One region of the Paenibacillus vandeheii genome, then DNA from elsewhere that is predicted to be linked to it. Evidence: riboswitches for the same ligand, from Rfam matches in the RefSeq annotation. Region 1 holds a riboswitch; the other holds the start of a gene.
What was found. Region 1 has a riboswitch for FMN ahead of ribD (bifunctional diaminohydroxyphosphoribosylaminopyrimidine deaminase/5-amino-6-(5-phosphoribosylamino)uracil reductase RibD). Riboswitches for the same ligand answer to the same signal wherever they lie in the genome.
Positions count from the first base shown of each region.

Region 2: linked by a shared signal. The riboswitch ahead of P5G61_RS13845 (DMT family transporter) and the one ahead of ribD (bifunctional diaminohydroxyphosphoribosylaminopyrimidine deaminase/5-amino-6-(5-phosphoribosylamino)uracil reductase RibD) in region 1 are both predicted to bind FMN.

Region 1 is NZ_JAROCD010000005.1:126,843-130,256, reverse strand. Features, by position in the region: gene ribE (riboflavin synthase) at 25-693, opposite strand; gene ribD (bifunctional diaminohydroxyphosphoribosylaminopyrimidine deaminase/5-amino-6-(5-phosphoribosylamino)uracil reductase RibD) at 734-1,837, opposite strand; FMN riboswitch at 2,195-2,358, opposite strand; gene P5G61_RS10915 (peptidylprolyl isomerase) at 2,507-2,938, opposite strand; gene lysA (diaminopimelate decarboxylase) at 3,156-3,414, opposite strand, start outside.
Region 2 is NZ_JAROCD010000006.1:282,184-285,597, forward strand. Features, by position in the region: gene P5G61_RS13830 (amidohydrolase family protein) at 1-58, opposite strand, end outside; gene P5G61_RS13835 (CGNR zinc finger domain-containing protein) at 285-845, opposite strand; gene P5G61_RS13840 (DinB family protein) at 982-1,479, shown strand; FMN riboswitch at 1,562-1,714, shown strand; gene P5G61_RS13845 (DMT family transporter) at 1,859-2,839, shown strand; gene P5G61_RS13850 (amidase) at 2,978-3,414, shown strand, end outside.

The DNA of each region.
Region 1 (3,414 bases):
TTGTATTTAATCCATTTCGATAAGTTAAGCAAAACCATGATTAGCAAGGAAATCCTCACTGATACTTCGCGGCTTACCTGCTCCGTTCTCCTGATGTCCCTTACCATAGTGGAGCAGATGATCCACATATTTACCCAAAATATCACACTCAATATTGATGGTGTCGCCTGTCTTTTTGACATTTAATACGGTCTCACCAATCGTATGTGGAATAATGGATACTGTGAATGCAGTCTGTGAAGTTTGCACAACCGTTAAACTAATTCCATCCAGGGTTACAGACCCCTTAGGTATTAAATATTTAAACAACTGCGTATCATCAGGTTTAATCTCGAAAACAATCGCATTCTGGTCACGTGTAATGCTGCCAATGACTCCGGTACCATCGACATGGCCCTGAACGATATGCCCGCCAAAACGACCACCTGAGAGCATCGCTCTCTCCAAATTGACTTTGCTGCCGGATTGCAATTGACTGAGATTGGTGTGTCGATATGTTTCAGGCATCACATCGGCAGTAAAACCACCACCCTCCAGGGTTGTCGCAGTTAAGCATACCCCGTTTACCGCTACACTATCGCCAATCTTCAAGTCGTTCATGATGGCGGAAGCTCCGATATTCAGGACCATCGCTTCGCCTTTCCGACCTATACGCCGGATCTGACCGACTTCTTCCACCAAACCGGTAAACATGCTGCCGCCTCCTTTATTTATTTCATTATCGTAAGCTCATTTATTCAGGCCAGACTGGAATTCCGCCAATGCTGATATTATCTCCAACTTGCTCAATTTCCAGCTGATGTAATTGAATCGCCTGGCTCATACGCTCAACTCCCTCGAAGCGGAAACTGCCTGGCGTATCGTATCCTCCGACAATTTTCGGAGCAATGAACATAAGCAGTCGGTCTACCAATCGTGCTTCCAGCATAGCCCCATTCAGTGTGCCCCCGCCTTCAAGCAGAATCGATCCGATCTCGCGCTCACCGAGCTTGCTGAGTGCATTTAGTAGATCTACACGTGGTCCAGGACCACAGCGGATAATTTCCACACCGTAGGCTTCCAGCCGCTCAGCCGCTTCAGGACTTGCCTCATCCGTTGTAAGCACCCATGTCGGTACAAGTCCATCCTTGACCATTTTGGAGCCTACAGGCAGACGCAGCTTGGAATCTACTACGATTCGCACCGGGCTGATGCCTTCCACTTGCAATCTTGTCGTGAGCTCCGGATTGTCTGCAATCACGGTTTCCACACCAACCATAATGCCCTGATGTCGATGACGAAGGGCATGCACGATCTCCCGAGCCGACTCGTTGGAGATCCATTTGCTGTCCCCGCTACGAGTTGCAATTTTGCCATCCAGTGTAGAGGCCGTTTTTAAAGTCACAAAGGGGAGACCTGTTGTAATGTATTTAATGAATTTCTCATTCATGCGTCTGCCGCGCTCACGCAGTACACCAACTTCGACTTCAATCCCTTGTTGACGCAGCATGCTGATGCCTCTGCCGGATACTTGCGGATTTGGATCTTCGCAGCATACGACGACACGTTTTACTTTTTCATGAATAAGGCGTTCGCTGCATGGTGGAGTCTTGCCATAATGACTACAAGGTTCGAGTGTAACGTACACTGTACTGCCTTCTGCATCATTGCCCGCCATGTTCAATGCATGAACCTCTGCATGGCCCGTCCCCCGTTTGAGATGACTTCCGAGGCCCACGATTCGTCCTTCTTTTACAACGACACAACCTACTACCGGATTGATTCCGGTCTGTCCTTGTGCCCGTTCTGCCATATCCAGTGCCAACGCCATATAAAATTCATCATTAATCATTTCCAAGTCCGTTCACCCCACGGTTAAAATCTCAGTTATAGACCTCCCTTCCAACAGAGAGGCATGTTCCATATCCAATAAAAAATCCCCGTCGAACAAACCGTTCGATGGGGATGATGAGAGACATGTGTCACCAGCAGTAGTATGGATACAGGCCAACAACACTTCGCCCAAAGCTTCATTTCAGGCAAGTGAAAGCAGACACATACCTTAATGAACTTCAATTACAGGTAAAGAGCTTCTATGATGTGGCATATGTATGAAGATTGCCGGAATTAACCGGATTTCTCCCTGCACAGGAAATGAATTCGTCACAAACTGTACAGCAACACTACTGCGGAATGCGGCCCATTAGGACAGCACCCTCTCCTTCTCCCATCCAGACTATACTGTCGGTTCTGGAATTACACCAGATCAGCCATCTGCCACAGGCAGACGGGTCACGGACTTTGCATCAATGCTGGATAGATATCCTCACATACTGCATCACCGCCGGTAGGGAATTACACCCTGCCCTGAAGGATTCGTTGCGTTATTAATTGGATGTTAGCACTTTAACGCCAAAAAATCAATTGTTTTTTGTTCCTTTTTGTCACATACTAACTTTTAATAAGCTTAAGTGCAATAAAAAAACCGTCTCGCCAAAGCGAAACGGTTTCCTTACAGAGATCCTGATTAAGCTTCTACAACTTCAACAGTCTCCATTTTGTCTTTACCTTCAAAAGCATCTACGAACTCCATACCTTTGGTTACTTTACCAAATACCGTATGTTGTCCATCCAAATGTGGTTGCGGTTGGTAGCAGATGTAGAACTGGCTTCCGCCTGTGTTACGGCCTGCATGTGCCATAGCCAATGTTCCGCGCTCATGTTTGTTCGGGTTGATTTCACAGTTGATTGTGTAACCTGGACCGCCTGCACCGCTACCATTAGGGCAGCCGCCTTGAGCTACAAAGCCCGGAATAACACGGTGGAATACAAGACCGTTGTAGAAACCGGAGTTAGCCAGTTTCTCAAAGTTTGCCACTGTGTTTGGAGCTTCTTGATCGAACAGATCGATTACAACTTCTCCGCCGTTTGCCATTTTGATTTTCGCTTGTTTCGCCATATGTAAATGACTCCTTTCGTATTGACCATCGTTAATGGTGCCAGAACGCTTGACCCTGGGCCAAGCTTTATAGCACTTTTCTTAGTGTACACCGAAATTGCATTGATCGCAAAATAATCAGCAAGATTTTTTGAAATGCTTGCCTAAAGATGCAAAAGAAGACCAAAAAGGATCATCCTTTTTGGTCTTCTTTTATAAAACTCAACTATGTTTTGGATTAACGGATGACTGGCTGTTTGGCAATGCGCTCAGGTACCAGATCATTCTGAATGATGTCCTGATACGTCTCACGGCGTACGACAACATCCCCTTGACCATCTTTGACAAACACCACTGCCGGACGACGGATCCGGTTATAGTTGCTGGCCATAGAGTAGTTGTACGCGCCTGTGCAAGCTACCGCGAGCAAATCGCCGCTTTGCACTTTAGGCAGGTCGAGATCCCAAATCAACATATCGCCGCTTTCACAGCATTTA
Region 2 (3,414 bases), on a different contig from region 1:
CTACCGACGAATCCATAGACAATACACAACCGTTTTTCAGTAGATAACTTGTCCCCACAAGACACATCTCCAATCATTGTTTTTTGTTGGATATACGCTTGAATCCCGGATGTTGATCTCTGACTGAATGAATGACTAACTGAATAATCTACTAAATTATTTTAAGTACATATACATTATATAGCAGTAAATGGAAACATGCAATTTTGAATTCAAAGAAATCCCTTCGAATAATTCCCTGTCTACAGCAAAGTTCAGCAAATAACACATTCTATACATATACCTTACTCTTTCTGCTGATCCACCTTCCGTTTTGCCCGAAATCTTCTAACTTTCATCAGGTTACCGCACATCTTGTCATCACAATATCTCTGGGTCCGACTGCGCGTATCATCATAAAAAAACCATCGGCAGTCCGAATTATCACAGATTCGAATCCTTCCTGCATCCCCTTCAACCACTGTGACGGCAAAATCAGCTGCGACCTCAGCCATAACCTGCTGCCAATGAAATTTTACAGGAACCAGCGAAAGTTTCAGTCCCTCTTCTCCAGAGTACAGCTTTCTGGTAACCTCACCTTCTCCCATCACGGCATTAAGCCATTCCCGGTCCTTGTCCGATAATGGGTTTCCAGCAGATAAACGAGTTGCAAGAGCCTGCAATTCGCCTCTGAAGCTTCTCAGAGTCCCCTCTTCTTCGGAAGAAGCAGGTATAGGCGCGTTCAGTTGCCATTGTTTAATGAATGCTTCCTGCCATTCGGTTTTGCCAAGCCTGTCCTCCGAACGATCTCCGCCACGCCAGTCATGATAATCACTGTTCACAAAATCAGTCCATAGTCTATCCATAGTACCTCCGCTAAAATGTAACCATTTAAAATCAAAAAGATAGTTACATTCATTCAAGTTTAGGTTATATTAATTGTAACCACTTTTAAGAAGTTTAGCTAGTTACCATGAATTCATTTTAGGGAGGAAAAAATTAATGACTACCTCAGCAACAGAACTATTGCTTATTCAGAAAGATGACACCTGGGACCAATGTAATTGGATTGTGCCCTTATCCAAGGCGCTCGATGGACTGACTGCCGAACAGGCAGCCTGGGTTCCATCAACCGGTGGATCAAGCATCTGGCAGTTGGTTAACCATATGTATTATTACAATTTTCGTTTGTTGAGTCGCATTCAGGGCACACCTCCTTCCGCTACACCTGCCGAAAACAATGAATCTACCTTCGGAGACTCCGGGGACCCTTCCGACACCGCTGGCTGGAGTACGCTTATGCAAAATACAACACAATTAGCCGAGCAGCTTCGTGATCAGCTCGCTTCATTAGAGGATTCCGACCTCGAAGCCCCTTACATGGATACGAATGAAAAATGGGCACATGAACTTGCCCGCTGGATACTTCACGATGCCTATCATGCAGGTCAGATTGTATTACTACGCAGACAACAAGGAAGCTGGAATATCATATTCTAAAAAAACACTTGAACTGCTAGCGCTTACAGGAATAAGATGAACTTATTAATGTTACAGCTTGTTCAATACACATATAATTGAATAGGATCTTCGGGGTAGGGTGCAATTCCCAACCGGCGGTGATGTTCTTCGGAACCAGCCCGCGACTCGCTGTTTGACTCAACTTAGGTCATTCAGCGACTGACTTGGTGTGACTCCAAGGCCGACGGTACAGTCCGGATGAGAGAAGATCAACACATTGGCATGCCTTTACGGATAGGCTTCTTTCCGTATGACATGTCAATGATTGAGCCCCCGTTTATTTGGTGTATACCAAAACGGGGGCTTTTGTCGATTTTGCCAACTGAAGATTCCGTGTTCTGACGAAGGAGTCCTGAATATGGAAAAGACCCAAACTGCATCAACCGTTTATCGTAAGGAACGAAGCAATACCGGATTTTGGCTCGTCGTACTCGGAGCCGCCCTGTGGGGTGTAGATCCACTGTTTCGTATTATTTTGCTCAAAACGATGACCTCCACTCAGATTGTGCTGGTGGAACATATTATTGTCAGTCTTGTGGCGATTCCCGTCCTGTGGAAGTTCCGTGCTGATCTGAAAAACCTGCGTGCACGTCACTGGATTGCCGTAATCTTTATCTCCTGGGGAGGATCTGCTCTCGCTACGGTATTATTTACTCTTGCGCTTACACATAACGATCCCAATACCGTCTTGTTATTGCAAAAGATGCAGCCGTTATTTGCGATTGTTCTGGCTAAGTTACTCTTAAAAGAAACATTGCCACGCCGCTTCGGTGGACTATTTATTATAGCACTTGCAGGAACGTACCTGCTTACGTTCGGATTTACCCTTCCTCTTGGGAACTGGGACAACTGGGTTCATGCTGGCAGCCTGTTATCGCTGGGAGCCGCTGCATTGTGGGGCGGTTCAACGGTTATGGGGCGGCTGATGCTGGGGCAAACCCGTTATGAGACGGTTACCTCCCTTCGCTTTGTCGTCGCTTTGCCACTGCTGATCTTTATGACGTGGAACGAAGGGGCTGCCTGGACATTCCCATCGGCTACAGGTGAACAGGCAGCTGTGGCACTTAATATTCTAGGTCAGGCATTGCTGCCTGGACTGCTGAGTCTTCTGTTATATTACAAAGGCCTCTCTTCCACCAAAGCTTCTGTTGCCACGCTTGCGGAACTGAGCTTCCCGATGGCTGGTGTGCTGGTAAACTGGATTGCATTCCGTACGCTAATTACTTGGGAGCAGCTGGTTGGGTTCATCCTCATCTGGATTGCGTTGTTCGCCATCTCCAAGCAGCAGGAACGCTCAGCGAGTCCGGCTGACGCAGCACCCAAGATTCGTACGAATTGATTGAATTTCTTACAAAATAATTAGTCAAGGCACTGCACATCCATTGAGATGTACAGTGCCTTTTGTCTTTTCACTATTCCGGTGGTACGATGACATATGGAATAGTAGATCAAGTCAATTTAGAGAGGAACGATCATTATGTCTCCATCTTCATCATTTTCATATACATCCTACGATGCCATAGGTTTGGCTGAATTGGTTCGCGCCAGGGAGATATCTCCGGTCGAATTGCTGGAAGCGGCATATGCTCGCTTGGAAGAAGTGAATCCGCAGCTTAACGCGGTTATTCGTACATATGAAACACGTGCACGTCAGGAAGCGGGGATGGTTCGCCCGGGAGAACAGCCTTTTGCAGGCGTGCCTTTGCTCTTAAAAGATATATCCCAATCCATGGAGGGTGAAATTCTCACCTCGGGTTCACGTCTTCTCCGTGAGCATCGTGCACAACGGAATTCCAATTTCGTTTCCCGCCTGCGTGATGCAGGATTCATTATCATTGGTCATACCAACACGCCGGAATTCGGTCTGAAAAATATTACCGAGCCCCGTCTTCACGGCCCAAGTCGTAATCCATG